2 regions of the Neobacillus camarae genome follow, and region 1 is predicted to be linked to the other one. Evidence: a T-box and tRNA genes for the amino acid it is inferred to sense, from the RefSeq annotation. Region 1 holds a T-box; the other holds one or more tRNA genes.
The links. A T-box is a leader RNA that pairs with one kind of tRNA and senses whether it is charged. The one in region 1 lies ahead of ACY8D0_RS20840 (valine--tRNA ligase), so its partner is inferred to be a tRNA-Val.
Positions count from the first base shown of each region.

Region 2: it has a tRNA-Val gene. The T-box ahead of ACY8D0_RS20840 (valine--tRNA ligase) is inferred to sense a tRNA for this amino acid. The anticodon was not compared.

Region 1 is NZ_JBUCKX010000003.1:1,093,799-1,102,153, forward strand. Features, by position in the region: gene ACY8D0_RS20820 (hypothetical protein) at 1-303, shown strand, start outside; gene ACY8D0_RS20825 (N-formylglutamate amidohydrolase) at 314-964, shown strand; gene ACY8D0_RS20830 (ATP-grasp domain-containing protein) at 961-1,875, shown strand; gene ACY8D0_RS20835 (ATP-grasp domain-containing protein) at 1,872-2,735, shown strand; gene ACY8D0_RS20840 (valine--tRNA ligase) at 2,989-5,631, opposite strand; T-box leader at 5,685-5,909, opposite strand; gene ACY8D0_RS20845 (O-antigen ligase family protein) at 6,020-7,339, opposite strand; gene ACY8D0_RS20850 (hypothetical protein) at 7,513-7,701, shown strand; gene ysxE (spore coat protein YsxE) at 7,719-8,355, opposite strand, start outside.
Region 2 is NZ_JBUCKX010000004.1:103,845-112,199, reverse strand. Features, by position in the region: gene glmM (phosphoglucosamine mutase) at 1-141, opposite strand, end outside; gene ACY8D0_RS21920 (CdaR family protein) at 177-1,397, opposite strand; gene cdaA (diadenylate cyclase CdaA) at 1,390-2,217, opposite strand; gene ACY8D0_RS21910 (zf-HC2 domain-containing protein) at 2,362-2,973, opposite strand; gene sigW (RNA polymerase sigma factor SigW) at 2,993-3,556, opposite strand; gene rocF (arginase) at 3,817-4,716, opposite strand; tRNA gene ACY8D0_RS21895 (tRNA-Lys) at 4,911-4,983, opposite strand; tRNA gene ACY8D0_RS21890 (tRNA-Gln) at 4,990-5,064, opposite strand; tRNA gene ACY8D0_RS21885 (tRNA-Tyr) at 5,112-5,196, opposite strand; tRNA gene ACY8D0_RS21880 (tRNA-Thr) at 5,207-5,279, opposite strand; tRNA gene ACY8D0_RS21875 (tRNA-Val) at 5,290-5,365, opposite strand; tRNA gene ACY8D0_RS21870 (tRNA-Glu) at 5,371-5,445, opposite strand; tRNA gene ACY8D0_RS21865 (tRNA-Thr) at 5,465-5,537, opposite strand; tRNA gene ACY8D0_RS21860 (tRNA-Asn) at 5,566-5,640, opposite strand; rRNA gene rrf (5S ribosomal RNA) at 5,669-5,785, opposite strand; rRNA gene ACY8D0_RS21850 (23S ribosomal RNA) at 6,065-8,355, opposite strand, start outside.

The DNA of each region.
Region 1 (8,355 bases):
AAAGAAACCAATATTGTCACCAACGAGAGTTCCATGAACCTATCGATTGGCATACCGGCACATTTGAGATATAAACTGGGAATCAAGCAAATCGGCAAGACCTGTGATGTGGAAAGGGACATGTATTTCCTATTTAAGAAAAACTGGAATTTACAGTTCCTGCCGATACTGGCCACCATTATCGCCATCCTAACTCTGGATCCGCTTGGGGGCTGGCTAAAATTAATCTTAAGCATTATCATTGTTCCATTTTCCAGTTATATCACACTCTCATCAGTCCGGGAAAAAATACCGAAACTATAGGAGTACAACTATGGAACCTATTGAAAAAATCATCAGAATGGAATTAGACTACAAACAGGAGAATTTCCAACAAGAGCAGGCCTATGACATCATTTCTGGCAGCTTGCCGGTTATCATTTCTGCTCCCCACAGCGTGACTCATTTCCGCGATGGCAAACCAAAGCAAGGAGAGTTCATGACAGGGGTGCTGGCCAAATATTTACAGAAGCGGTTGGACTGCTGGTGCATTACGAAAACCAGGAATGACCGAACAGACCCTAACTTTGACCCCGTTCATCCTTATAAACAAGCGATTTGTGACTTGGTTAACGATAATGAGATTTCTTTGTTAATTGACCTGCATATTATGGCCCCTAAACGCCCTGCCGCAATTGAGATAGGCACGGGCAAAGGGAAAAATGTTTTTCACGACGGGCTCTATGCTCAAGTTTTAAAACATCATTTTGAAACATCTGGAATTAGCCCCGTTATCGTCGATGAACGGTTTACCGGAGGATTTCCCTACACGGTATCATCCAATGTTTCTAGTCACACAAACATCCCTTGCGTCCAAATAGAAATAAACTGGAGGCTGCTCGATTTAACGTCTGGCAAGCATCAATTTTTTACGTTGCTTGAATCAATGGCAACGAGCATTAAACAAGTAAGGAGTACACCATGAATAAGAACCGACTTTCCTGCTGGGTCATTTACAACGGCAGTCTGACCGCGGCAAAATTTCTTGACCAAGCCGAAATGATTAAAATCAGTGCCGAAAAGAAAAATATCAGCTGCACAATTTTAAAGAATGATGAACTGACGATGGAAATTGTGAAAGGACAAGCTGTCCTCGGTGGTGAGTCAGACAGACCAAAACCGGACTTTGTCGTGTTTTTAGACAAGGATTTACTACTCGCACGTCATTTAGAACTTCTCGGCATCCCTGTCTACAATCCTGTTTCAGCAATTGAAAGCTGTGACAATAAAGCGGTTATGTATCAAACACTAGCCAATCATGGCCTGCCGATTCCGGAAACCATCATCGCCCCGAAAGTGTACAAAGGCTTTGAATTTCGTAACAAAGAATATTACGAGTATGTGATCCAGCGACTCGGCTTCCCATTAATAATAAAAGAGGTCCACGGTTCGTTTGGGTTGAAAGTTTACTTAATTAATAACCGGGAAGAATTTTATGAAAAAGTAAATGAACTGGCCGGGATTTCTTATTTGTTTCAAAGATTTATCTCTACCAGCCGCGGCCGCGATATACGGATTAATGTCGTAGGTGATCAGGCTGTGGCGAGCATGTACCGGCATTCTGAAACGGACTTTCGCGCCAATGTTTCCAATGGCGGCAAAATGCAGCCGTATCAGCCAACTGAAGCGCAGATCCAGCTTGCCGTACAGTGCAACAAAATCATGGGGACTTACTTTTCGGGGATTGATATTTTGTTTGGGGAAAATGATGAACCTATCATTTGTGAAGTGAATTCCAATGCCCATCTGCGGAATATCTACGACTGTACCGGAATTTGGGTCGCTGATTATATGTTGGATTTCATCATCGATCATTTACAGGAGAATAAACAATGAGAACTGACCTGACAGGCTGGCTCGTCTATAAGAAGCAGGACGCAGCTAGAAATCACGGCTTCATTACCATGCTGATGAAAGAAGCAGAAATTTTAAATATATCTTTAGAACTGGTGTTTGAAGAGGACCTCACATATGGGATCGTCGATACCAGGCTGTCCATTCGACATCCTTACCTTTCGGTGGAGAAAATCAGCTTTGTGGTAATGAGAGCAATCAATCCTTTGTTGTCAAAACAATTTGAAGGAATGGGCCTCCCATGTTACAACCCTTCTGCCGTTTCAGAGATTTGCAATAATAAAGCATTAACCTATCAGTTTGTTGCAAAGTTAGGAATACCCTTATTAACTACGTATTTTATTTCTTACAACTCTTTCCCGGTAGATCACATACCATTTCAGTTTCCAATGGTGTTAAAACAAGCGGGCGGCCGGGGTGGTAAGGAAGTATTTCTTGTTTCCAGCACGGAGGAAATAACCGAATTATTAACGGAATCACCCAATAAACAATTTGTCCTCCAGGAATTAAGCGATAACCCTGGCAAAGACCTTCGGGTGTTTGTCATCGGCACGAATGTGATTGGAGCCGTTTTAAGGGAGTCCCATACCTCGTTCAAGGCGAATTATACATTGGGCGGCATGGTCAGCCCTTATCAGTTGTCAGATTCGGAAATGGAGCTTGTCCAAAGAATTGCTTCCGAACTAAAGGGCGATTTTTTCGGAATTGATTTTTTGTTAAACCAAAACAATGAACTTTTATTTAATGAAATTGAAGATGTTGTCGGATGCCGCTCGCTTTATGCGACCACTGACGTGAATGCGGCAGCATTGTATATGGAATATATTAAAGACCAATTTTAAAAGGGCAGCGGATTCGCTGCCCTTCTTGTTTATGCCCGAATCACTCCGGGGACGATTCTTGAAGCTAGAACCCTATTGGACATATTGGCTGAATTCTTGAAGCATATTGTCTCATAGAGCCCCTTTATGGGACAATTCGACTGGATTCTTGAAGCAAATTATCTCATAGAGCCGAGTTATAAGACAATTTGACTGGATTTGTGAAGCAAATTTTCTCATAGAGCCCTATTGATTCGCTCGATTCCTAATAAAATTAGCCTCGCAGTTCTTTGATTCTTGCTTCCACGATGCCGCGTTTTTCAAGATAATCTTGCTCTTTAGCGCGCTCCTCGGCCACTACAGCTTCGGGAGCTTTTTTCATAAAGCCTTCGTTGCTTAGTTTCTTTTGAACCCTTTCGACTTCTTTGTTTAATTTGTCGTGTTCTTTTTCCAGACGGGCAATTTCCTCATCAATGTTAATCAAGCCCTCAAGCGGCAGGATGATTTCTACCCCGGTGATGACGGCTGTCATGGCTTTATCCGGTACTTCGATATCCGTTCCGATCACCAGCTCTTCCGGATTACAGAAACGCTCAATATAGCCGCGGTTTTCCTCCAGAGCTTTCTGGATGGCTTCATCCTTCGCTTTCACCAGCATCTTAATTTTCTTGCTTAATGGGGTATTCACCTCGGCACGGATGTTCCGTACTGAACGGATCATTTCTACCAGCAGTTTCATCTCTTGGGCTGCTTGATCATCGCTCAGTTCAGGCTTAACCTGCGGCCAGTCAGCGATAGTGATCGATTCTCCTTGATGCGGCAGGTTTTGCCAGATTTCCTCTGTAATAAATGGCATAAACGGATGCAGCAGGCGCATGGTGTTGTCTAGGACATAAGCCAAAATGGAACGGGTCGTTTTCTTGGCCGCCTCGTCTTCCCCGTACAATGGCAGCTTGGACATTTCGATGTACCAGTCACAGAAGTCATCCCAGATAAAATTATATAATGCCCTACCGACTTCACCGAACTCGTAGCGCTCGGAAAGCTTCGTGACATGATCAATCGTTTCATTCAAACGGGTTAAAATCCATTTATCGGCAACTGATTTTTCACCGCTGAAATCAATTTCCTCATAGGTTAAACCATTCATATTCATTAAAGCAAACCGGGAAGCGTTCCAAATTTTATTGGCAAAATTCCAAGTTGCTTCTACTTTTTCCGTGCTATAACGCAAATCCTGACCTGGTGAAGAACCAGTGGATAAGAAATATCTTAGTGCATCGGCACCGTATTGATCTATGACGTCCATTGGATCAACACCGTTACCTAATGATTTACTCATTTTCCGGCCTTGCTCATCGCGTACGAGACCATGGATGAGAACATCCTTAAATGGACGGTCACCGGTGAATTCGACACTTTGGAAAATCATCCGAGATACCCAGAAGAAGATGATATCATAACCGGTTACCAGCGCATCGGTTGGGAAAAACCGTTTGAAGTCCGCTGCATCCTTATCCGGCCAGCCCAGAGTCGAGAATGGCCATAGGGCGGAACTGAACCATGTATCCAATACATCTTTATCCTGTTCCCAACTTTCCGCGTCAGCCGGTGCTTCATGGCCGACATAGACTTCACCAGTTTCCTTGTGATACCAAGCTGGAATCCGGTGTCCCCACCACAATTGTCTTGAAATACACCAGTCACGGATATTTTCCATCCAGTGCAAGTAAGTTTTTTCAAACCGGTCCGGAACGAAGTTAACCTTGTTCTCCTTCTTTTGCAATTCAACGGCTGCATCGGCTAGCGGCTGCATTTTTACAAACCATTGGGTGGACAGATATGGCTCTACTACGGCACCGCTGCGCTCGGAGTGTCCGACGGAATGCAAGTGGTCTTCAATTTTGAACAGAACGCCTTGTTCCTGAAGGTCCTTAACGATTTGCTTACGGCATTCGAACCGGTCCAAACCTTGGTACTTGCCGGCTTTTTCATTCATCGTGCCGTCCTCGTTCATGACGAGAATCCGCTCCAGGTTATGGCGGTTACCGACTTCAAAGTCATTAGGATCATGGGCAGGCGTGATTTTTACTGCCCCAGAACCAAACTCTTTATCAACATAGTCATCCGCGACAATCGGGATTTCCCGGCCGACAATTGGCAGGATGACAGTTTTGCCGATTAGATGCTGGTAGCGCTCATCTTCCGGATGGACTGCTACTGCGGTATCGCCCAGCATTGTTTCCGGACGGGTCGTTGCCACTTCAATCGAACCAGAGCCATCGGCAAGTGGATAATTCATATGATAGAAAGCACCCTGAACATCCTTATAGATAACCTCAATATCGGATAGAGCTGTCTTGGTCGACGGGTCCCAGTTGATGATGTATTCACCGCGATAAATAAGCCCTTTATTATATAGCTTAACAAATACTTCACGTACCGCTTTAGACAAGCCTTCGTCCAGGGTAAAACGCTCACGTGAATAATCAAGGCCCAGGCCTAATTTGGCCCATTGCTGGCGGATATGGGAGGCATACTCTTCCTTCCACTTCCATGTTTCCTCGACAAATTTTTCACGGCCTAAGTCATAACGGCTTTTGCCTTCACTGCGTAGCTTTTGCTCGACTTTTGCCTGGGTGGCGATTCCGGCATGGTCCATGCCAGGCAGCCATAAAACATCATAACCCTGCATCCGCTTCATACGCGTAATAATATCTTGTAGCGTTGTATCCCACGCATGGCCTAAGTGCAGTTTACCTGTAACGTTTGGCGGCGGAATCACGATCGTATATGGCTGTTTTCCCTCGTCATCTTTCGCTTCAAAAAATTTGCCTTCTACCCACCATTTATAACGCCCTTTTTCAATAGATTGGGGGTCATATTTGGTAGGCATTGAAATTTCCTTTGTTTCCATGTATATTGCCTCCTTCTAAACTACCTGCAAACAACAAAAAACCCCATTCGTCGTAAAAGGACGAATGGAGTTGCTTCGCGGTACCACCTTTTTTCCAATCAACCATTATTGATTGGCGCTTCATCGAATAACGGATTTCCTCCGTCTTCTGCTACTGATTGTTCACAGAAGAAGCTATTGGGTGACCTTCCGATGTTCCGCTTAGGAAATCTTTCAGCTAATAATTTCCCTCTCTTAAAGCCGGATGGTATCGTACTCTTCCCTGTCTTTGCTTTTGGTTTTTAAATTATATTGTTATACTACCCAAAAAAGGGTCCCTTCGTCAATCATGATGGACAATTTTTTTAATTTATATACTATGAAGCACCTATGAAAAATGCTACCACTTTTAAGCAATTTGGTTCTTTCCGTGGTCTGGTAAGTTCAATTGTTCCGATGCTGCACTCTTCATTAACCACTCGGATTTGGCAAGGGTAATCCCTAGAATAGCCCAATATAGCGGAGCAACTGGAACCGTGCTGATATTAAAGAATGCCTGAATCAAATAGCCGATGACGATGGAAATGAGCCCGTACATCATCAGTCTCTCCTTGCCGCTCGCCATTCGAACCGCAAGGAACGCCTTTCGCAAAATCAAAAATATAAACAGCAAATAGGTTAATAGTGCCGGAACCCCTAAGGTAATCGCCATCTGCAAGTACTCATTATGGGCTTTGTCCACTCTCTGTCCACCCAAGTAGGTTAGTAATTCCTTATCTGTTGCTGGAAAAATAAACTCAAAGGTATCCGGACCAGAACCGATCCAAAAATATTCCGGGATTAATGGCAGTGATTTCTTCCATATAAAAAACCTTGAAGAACCTTCATGACCGGTGCTATGATGGGAAGCTATCTTATATGAATCCGATAAAACAGACCCAATCCGATCATTATACCTCCCGTTTTCAGTCCAATTAATAATAAGCAATAATAGCATCAAGGAAACCATTAGGGATCCCCATTTTTTCCATAGGAATTTTCTCTTAAAAATAACAAAAACCTTCAGAAACACCAGAGCGCAAAATACACCAACATAAGCGCTTCTGGTATTAGAAAATATTAATGCAACAAATGCAAAACAAACTGTGATGTAATACAGCATAGTAGTTTTTTTGCTCTTTGATATAATGAAACAGGTCACGGCTGACAAGAATGCCAATACCAAATAGGAACCGAAAAAGTTAGGATTATCAAAAAACGTGTAAGTTCCAGGATAATGACGCATGGCGCTATTCCGAGGCAAAAAGTCCAGTTGGAAATGCTGCAGGATTCCATAGATCGAGACGATTATCGACACAATCGCGATTCCCGAAATGGCTTTATCCCATTTTTTCTCCCCCAAAAACCTGAACGAAAATAAAAATACACTGCAGTAGGAGAAAAACGAAATCAGGCCTTCCTTGCGATCGATAAGGCCATAAACAGACGTATACCGGTAATCGGAAAACGCAGTTGAGATTTCTACCAGACATATAAACACAAATAAGGTGTAAACTGCCATGTTGTGTTCTTGGGAAGGAAACAGGGAGCGGAACTTGCGTTTGAATAGGACATACAACCAAGTGCCGATAACAAATAGGTACAAATAATTTGTTTTGGGGTCTGTGTAGTACGGATCAAATCCCCATGGATAGATGAGCAGCGGAAATAGTAGAATAAACCAATACATGTATGTACTCCTTTAGATTGTTCATTTAGTAAAATAGGCACTTGTAAATGATTTCATTTTTATCAAACCATGCATTTGATTTTTTGTAAAGGAAATATTTTAAACAAATATTGGAGAATTCACACGATTGTCTGAATATACATATGGTAAATGGGCGTGGGGGAGGTTTACCGGTGAGGAATTTTCAAAAATACAAATACCGTCCCTGGTTTAAAACGTTTCGCAAGGTGAGCGGACAGTTAATTGTACCGTTTATAATTTTTCAGTTTTTGAGGACGATTTTTCTGCCGACTGTTTTTGATGTCATTTTATTATCGGTCTTTGTCGGGATTGCCATTTCCATCTATTTTGACGTGATATAAGAGCCCATCGGCGCAAACTAACTTTGCTGCTGTTGGGCTCCTTCTTTTGCCGCCTGGGCCGCTGCCTGTTGCTGGGCATCAATCTCGCTCATCCGCATCACTACATACTCGGTATTTTTCAATTGCCAATAGCGATGCTGCAGCTGCCGAACGAATTTCAACTCATTTTTGGGCCGTTGCTTGCGGTAAAACTTCTCTGCCGCTTGAATGATTGGGATGGGATAGGACAGATAACTGTAGAATAATAGTTTTTCATCGGATTTGAAGGGAAAATATTTATAATAATGATATACCCAGTCAATCACCTCATCGTTGCGCTTCGGGCTGGTGTTGAGCGCCCGCGACAGGTACGGCAGCAAATCGTGAATCGGTGAACCATACTGGGCATTTTCAAAATTGATGAAAAAACCGTAGCCGCGGTCATCATAAAGAAAATGCTCATGGGACAGTTTCCCGTGGACGACCACCATCCGGGCCTTCTCTTTCTCCTTCGTTTGCTCATACCATTCTTCGAACTTTGATTTGGAAAACCGTAACGCCTGGCTGATTTCGTTATAGTACAAGCAATAGAGCAATTCAAACGGCGACATGTACGCCTTTTTTTCACAAACATCAATAAAGCCGTCGAGGAATTCCTGATGTTTATCCAACTGC
Region 2 (8,355 bases), on a different contig from region 1:
GCGTCCAATTAACACCTTTGGACGTGGTTTATCTTCAGTTAAAACATATCCCCCAAATCGGCCAAGTCTAAAGGCAAGTTCAGGTGTCAGCTCGCTGTTTGCGACTCCGCGCACACCGTCAGTACCGAAATATTTACCCATTTTAAAATCCGCTCCTTCAATATGTTATTGCGATGTTATGCATTATTTGTAATTGTCACTTTTGCGGTAGTTCGATCAGGAGTCCAATTTATGTTTGGCGGCCCCTCCACCTGAATATTGACTTCGTGGCTTCCCTCGGAAAGGCTGCTTAGATCGATAAAAACCTTAAAATCGCTCGTCCCCAATGCCGTCAGCGCTGAACTTGGACCGCTGACTGTCAGATTAATCTGCTGGCTTGCCGGGTCGTTAATGACCGCCTTGTATTGTGTTCCTAATCCCGTTATGTTGATGGGGATGCCCGAGATCGTTTTCTTCTCTTGCTTCGTAACTGTGACCGTAGCTTTTACCAATTGCGGTGTGACCTTTGTGATTCCATTCGAAATGATCACTGGCAATTCCAAGGTGGTGTTATCTGTGATTTTACTTAGGTCAACCTCAACCCTTACGCTGTCAGCGTCCTTTAATACCTCTTCACTACCGGAAATAACCGCTTCTTTTGTATCAATTGTGATATCGTCAATCGTGATGCCTGACGGAGGTGTACCCTTTCTCACGATATCAATAGGCACTGTTTTGGTATTCTTTTTAATTGGGATGGTCACTTTCGCAGTAGCCGGTTCCACCGTCACATTCAGCTTATTTAAATCGTGGTCCAAGACTTGAATATTGGCCTCTGCTGTGGTGGTTTCTTTTAACTTGTCATCGCCCCCAATAACCGCCTTTACAAAAGCGATGCGGTCCATTTCACTTTTGGCACCCGTGATTTTAACCTTTTTCGGATCAACCACAGGTTGTCCTACCGAATAACCATCTTCGATGATGTCATCATCAAATTCCGGTTCTACACTATATTGTTTTGAAATCTTCTCTTGTACCGTAACCGACACGCTTGACGGTTTAATAGTCGCTTTTAGTTTATCCGACAGGTCTTTGATTTGAATTTTTGCTTGCTGCCTGCCAATTTTGGCCCCTGTCAAATTCACATACACTTCAAAGTTTCGTAATGCTTTGGCTGACTGTACATGGGTGATGGGTCCTTTTAACGTCACGTCAACTGTATTGGGGATACCTGATACTACCAGGTTTTCAGTATCGTAGTAAACTTTTACCGGGACATCCTGAACCACAGCTGTTGATTGTTGACTAGGCACATTAACGTCCTGATCACTTTGATTGTGTACAGATGAATATAATAAAAATGCCAATAATAAGGCGAGAATTTTGATAAACCAGGGATTATCCATTAATTTATCCATTACTTTTTCCCCTCCAGTTCCAGCGGGCTGAAGAAGCTTGCTTCGTTTTTGCAGGGTCCAGCAGTTCATTTGACAGCAGTTCTCTAAATTCTTCTGCTTTTAAGTCGCGATGAAGTTCCCCGTTTTTAGTTAACGAAATACTCCCAGTTTCTTCGGAGACTACAACCGTAATACTGTCGGTTACTTCACTGATTCCTAAAGCAGCCCTGTGCCGTGTTCCTAACTCTTTTGAGATAAACGGGCTTTCAGATAAAGGCAGGTAACAGGCGGCGGCTGCGATGGTATTTTTTTGCAGAATCACGGCCCCATCATGCAGTGGCGTATTTGGAATAAAAATATTAATCAAAAGCTCAGATGATATTTTTGAATTTAACGGAATCCCGGTTTCGATGTAATCATTCATACCCGTTTCCTGCTCGATAGAAATCAGCGCTCCAATTCGTCGCTTTGCCATATAGTCTGCAGCCTTGATAATCGCCTCCACGGCTTTCTCTGGGTCATCATCCCCCTGATTGGCGCTTCTCGAAAAGAACTTGCCGCGCCCGAGCTGCTCTAAGGCTCTTCTCAACTCCGGCTGAAAAATGATAATGATGGCCAGGAATCCGTACGTTATCACTTGCTCCATAATCCAGCTTAACGTCCGAAGTCCGAAAAAATCACTGACAACCTTAACAATCAGAATAACAAAGATCCCTTTCAATAGTTGTACAGCCTTTGTGCCTCTAATAATATTGATTAACTTGTAAATGACATACCAGACGACGGCAATATCCACAATACTCGATATATAATCCAAAAATGTCCAATCGGCAAACGGCATTGTTTTTCCTCCGTAACTTTGCTTTAAAAAACACATGTACAAACAACTCATTTATTATACCATAAAACAGCCTTGTCCTTATTATATGTAACTGTTTAAAAAAACAAATCACCCATGTTATGAGTGATTTGTTTTACGACATTTTTATGGGTCAATGACATTTACAATTTGTTTTCCTGTCTTCTTCATGTGATACCACATCCAGTCAAAAACTTCATTCACTTCTTCAATATCGCCTGTCACGTGACCTGCTGAAGCCAAATATTGTTTACCATGAATGACGGTGGCATCCCCTTGAATTTCACCCTCAATTTTCAAATTGCCATTATGGACAACTACGTCACCCTTCACGACTTCCCCTTCTGGCACTATGACCGTATTGTCTTTCACAACCAGATTTTTTTGCCTGGAAACGGAAAACTCCTCGTCCTGGTTCCAGGTTGACACTAAACTGCCCAGCATTAAAACAACAAACACGGAGGCTGCCGAAAGAATCGGATGGCTTTTCAGCAAGCGGGACATCCAAATCCTTTTGTTCTCTTTGGGCAGCCTTGCTAAGACCTGCGCCGTAAAATCATCAGGCGCCTGCATATGGGATATGCTCTGAACGAAGGCCACCGTCTTGTTTAGCTCATTAAAAATCATTTGACAATCCTTACAGCTTTGGAGGTGTTTTTTGAGGACTTGTTCCTTTTCTGGGTCTAATTCATCGTCCAAGTAGTCATGCATTAGTTCAATTATTTGTTCCGGACACATTGGATTATTCACCTCTTAATTAAACGTACCGTAATTGCTGCCTCAAGGCTTCCCTGCCGCGGTGAATCCTGGTCTTGACCGTCCCTAACGGCAGTTCCAAGATTTCACTGATTTCATTTAATGACAAATCCTCAATGTATTTCAATACAATCGCTGAGCGGTATTTTTCAGGCAGTTTTAAAATTTCGTTATGAACAGTTTCTTGAAGCTCGAGGCTTTCGACTTCCGTTTCTGGAAGCGGGGTACCGGATGGGATTTGCGAATACATGGTTAACCCTTCTGTCCCGGCCACTTCGGCATCCAAATAGTAGTCCGGTTTCTTTTTTCGCAGCCGATCGATGCATAGGTTTGTGGCAATCCGGTAAAGCCAAGTGGTAAATTTTAAATCCTGGTTAAACGATTTGATATTCACAAATGCCCGAATAAACGCTTCCTGAGCGATATCTTCTGCTTCATGACGGTTCCCAAGCATTCTAAAGCAAAGCTGGAATATGCTATTTTTATATAGTTCGACAATATCGCCAAAAGCGTCATGGTCACCTTTGATGACTTGTTTAATTCTCTTTTTTACTAGTTGGTCCATTAACTTACCTCAGCTCCATTGCTGCTACCGATAATACGAATCGTTAGCAAAAAAGTTTCGCCCTAGACGAAAAAAGTTCCCAGTACCTATAATTTTAACAAAATATTACTAAAAATTGCTAATAAGAATTGTCTAATGGTTCTAAATACCGGAAGAGAGTAGTTAATTTTAGGTCTCGAACCATTCCTATTGTTTACCGGCACTTTAATCTTTACTATAAATAAAAGCCAGGCAGCAGCCTGGCTTTTCTATTATCAACTTTATAACAACTTTTCTCCAAACAATGATCCCATTAATCCAACCGCAATAGCGGCTGTTTTATTTCTCTCATCCAAGATAGGGTTAACTTCTACAAATTCAGCCGATGTGATGATTTTTGCCTCTTCCAGCATTTCCATGGCCAGATGGCTTTCACGATAGCTAATCCCCCCCATTACGGGTGTTCCAACACCTGGTGCCTCACGTGGGTCCAGGCCGTCCAAATCTAGGGAGAGATGGACACCATCTGTTCGGTCTTTCAAATAAGCAATGGTCTCTTCCATCACCTTCGTCATGCCCAGCCTGTCAATTTCATGCATGGTATACACTTTAATCCCTTTATCTTTAATCAGCTTCTTTTCTCCTTCGTCCAATGCCCGTGCCCCGATGATCACCACATTCTCAGGTTTTACTTTAGGAGAATACCCGCCGATTTCCGTTAACAAAGGGTGCCCCATCCCGAGGCTGACGGCAAGCGGCATGCCATGGATATTACCGGATGGGCTTGTTTCTGCTGTATTTAAGTCGCCATGTGCGTCGTACCATATTACCCCGAGGTTTTGGTAGTGCTTGGCAACCCCTGCCAAGGTTCCAATTGCGATACTATGATCTCCACCGAGCACTAAAGGAAGTGCACCAGACTGGATCACTTCGTCTACTTTTCGAGCCAGTAATTCACTTTTCTCTGCTACTAAATCTAAATTTCTAAGATTGGATTCCCGGTCAATCACGACTTCTGGTCGGCCAATAGGAATATCTCCCAAATCTGCAACCTCAGAAAATAGCGCTTTCATTTTTTCGTTAATCCCGGCATAACGCATGGCACTTGGACCCATGTCCACACCACGCCGCATTTGCCCCAAATCCATCGGCATACCAATAATAGCAAGCTTATCGTTCATCACTAACCCCTCCCTATAGCTCTATTTTAATGGCAGATGCTGAAATGACTCAACCTGGCAATATTTTGCATATATATACAGAGCCTGCGTTTTCAAGAAAATTTGGCTTGAAGTATGGAAGGATGTGTAGCACCAAGGCAATAAAAAAACACAAGGACCTTAATGGCCCTTGTGTTTTTTTGAATATTTATTTATGAGCCATGAAGGACTCGAACCTTCGACCCTCTGATTAAAAGTCAGATGCTCTACCGACTGAGCTAATGGCTCTAAAGATGGCTGGGCTAGCAGGATTCGAACCTACGAATGACGGAGTCAAAGTCCGTTGCCTTACCGCTTGGCTATAGCCCAATATTTTTACATTTAATAGCATGTCCAATTAAAAGGAAAAATATAAGTGGTGGAGGGGGACGGATTCGAACCGCCGAACCCTGAGGGAGCGGATTTACAGTCCGCCGCGTTTAGCCACTTCGCTACCCCTCCAAAAAAAAAGTGCCGGCTAGAGGACTTGAACCCCCAACCTACTGATTACAAGTCAGTTGCTCTACCAATTGAGCTAAACCGGCAAAATATATATGGTGGAGGATGACGGGATCGAACCGCCGACCCTCTGCTTGTAAGGCAGATGCTCTCCCAGCTGAGCTAATCCTCCAAAAATGGTGACCCCTACGGGATTCGAACCCGTGTTACCGCCGTGAAAGGGCGGTGTCTTAACCGCTTGACCAAGGGGCCTCTTATATTTAGTTTGGTAAGCTCCCAAGCGGGCTCGAACCGCTGACCTCTTCCTTACCATGGAAGTGCTCTACCTACTGAGCTATGGAAGCATGACTGAAATGGTTTTAAACATAAAAATGGCTCCGCAGGTAGGACTCGAACCTACGACCGATCGGTTAACAGCCGATAGCTCTACCACTGAGCTACTGCGGAATAATCATAACTTAAAGATTCATAATCAGCCTGGCAGCGTCCTACTCTCACAGGGGCTTTCGCCCCAACTACCATCGGCGCTGAGAAGCTTAACTTCCGTGTTCGGGATGGGAACGGGTGTGACCTTCTCGCCATCGCCGCCAGACTAATTACTGACACTATTATATTATAGTGTGTTTTTAATAAATTTCAAGAGGAATTTTTTATTTTTTTCATTCCCTCAAAACTGGATAATTAGAAGAAAAAGAAGTAAAACGAGTCTGCTTTATTAGTGTTGTCTAGCTCCAGCGCACAGCGTCTAGAATCCTTCGCTCATCTCCCTGCGATAAGTCAACATCGAATCGCTACGCTCTCCGTGTTTCCTTTATCTCAGTCAATGTGCTCCAGGCCATATGCCGCTAAACGTGCGCTTCCGCTTTTCTTATTGGTTAAGTCCTCGATCGATTAGTATCAGTCAGCTCCACACGTCACCGTGCTTCCACCCCTGACCTATCAACCTGATCATCTTTCAGGGATCTTACTAGCTTGACGCTATGGGAAATCTCATCTTGAGGGGGGCTTCATGCTTAGATGCTTTCAGCACTTATCCCGTCCGCACATAGCTACCCAGCGATGCCTTTGGCAAGACAACTGGTACACCAGCGGTGCGTCCATCCCGGTCCTCTCGTACTAAGGACAGCTCCTCTCAAATTTCCTGCGCCCACGACGGATAGGGACCGAACTGTCTCACGACGTTCTGAACCCAGCTCGCGTACCGCTTTAATGGGCGAACAGCCCAACCCTTGGGACCGACTACAGCCCCAGGATGCGATGAGCCGACATCGAGGTGCCAAACCTCCCCGTCGATGTGGACTCTTGGGGGAGATAAGCCTGTTATCCCCAGGGTAGCTTTTATCCGTTGAGCGATGGCCCTTCCATGCGGAACCACCGGATCACTAAGCCCGACTTTCGTCCCTGCTCGACTTGTAGGTCTCGCAGTCAAGCTCCCTTGTGCCTTTACACTCTGCGAATGATTTCCAACCATTCTGAGGGAACCTTTGGGCGCCTCCGTTACTCTTTAGGAGGCGACCGCCCCAGTCAAACTGCCCACCTGACACTGTCTCCCATCCCGATAAGGGATGCGGGTTAGAATTTCAATACAGCCAGGGTAGTATCCCACCGACGCCTCCACCGAAGCTGGCGCTCCGGCTTCTCAGGCTCCTACCTATCCTGTACAAGCTGTACCAAAATTCAATATCAGGCTACAGTAAAGCTCCATGGGGTCTTTCCGTCCTGTCGCGGGTAACCTGCATCTTCACAGGTACTATAATTTCACCGAGTCTCTCGTTGAGACAGTGCCCAGATCGTTACGCCTTTCGTGCGGGTCGGAACTTACCCGACAAGGAATTTCGCTACCTTAGGACCGTTATAGTTACGGCCGCCGTTTACTGGGGCTTCGATTCAGAGCTTCGCTTTGCAGCTAACCCCTCCTCTTAACCTTCCAGCACCGGGCAGGCGTCAGCCCCTATACTTCGCCTTGCGGCTTCGCAGAGACCTGTGTTTTTGCTAAACAGTCGCCTGGGCCTATTCACTGCGGCTTACCGAGGCTATTCACCCCAGTAAGCACCCCTTCTCCCGAAGTTACGGGGTCATTTTGCCGAGTTCCTTAACGAGAGTTCTCTCGCTCACCTTAGGATTCTCTCCTCGCCTACCTGTGTCGGTTTGCGGTACGGGCACCTTTTATCTCGCTAGAGGCTTTTCTTGGCAGTGTGGAATCAGGAACTTCGGTACTCTATTTCCCTCGCTGTCACAGCTTGAGCCTTACGGTGAACGGATTTTCCTATTCACCAGCCTAACTGCTTAGACGCACATAACCAGCAGTGCGCTTACCCTATCCTCCTGCGTCCCCCCATCACTCAAACGATAAAGAGGTGGTACAGGAATATCAACCTGTTGTCCATCGCCTACGCCTTTCGGCCTCGGCTTAGGTCCCGACTAACCCTGAGCGGACGAGCCTTCCTCAGGAAACCTTAGGCATACGGTGGATGAGATTCTCACTCATCTTTCGCTACTCATACCGGCATTCTCACTTCTAAGCGCTCCACCAGTCCTTACGGTCTAGCTTCAACGCCCTTAGAACGCTCTCCTACCACTGACATCGAAGATGTCAATCCACAGCTTCGGTGATACGTTTAGCCCCGGTACATTTTCGGCGCAGAGTCACTCGACCAGTGAGCTATTACGCACTCTTTAAATGGTGGCTGCTTCTAAGCCAACATCCTGGTTGTCTAAGCAACTCCACATCCTTTTCCACTTAACGTATACTTTGGGACCTTAGCTGGTGGTCTGGGCTGTTTCCCTTTTGACTACGGATCTTATCACTCGCAGTCTGACTCCCACGGATAAGTCTTTGGCATTCGGAGTTTGTCTGAATTCGGTAACCCGATGGGGGCCCCTAGTCCAAACAGTGCTCTACCTCCAAGACTCTAACTTCGTGAGGCTAGCCCTAAAGCTATTTCGGAGAGAACCAGCTATCTCCAAGTTCGATTGGAATTTCTCCGCTACCCACACCTCATCCGCGCACTTTTCAACGTGCGTCGGTTCGGGCCTCCATCCAGTGTTACCTGGACTTCACCCTGGACATGGGTAGATCACCTGGTTTCGGGTCTACGACTGCATACTATTTCGCCCTACTTAAGACTCGCTTTCGCTGCGGCTCCGTCTCATCAACTTAAC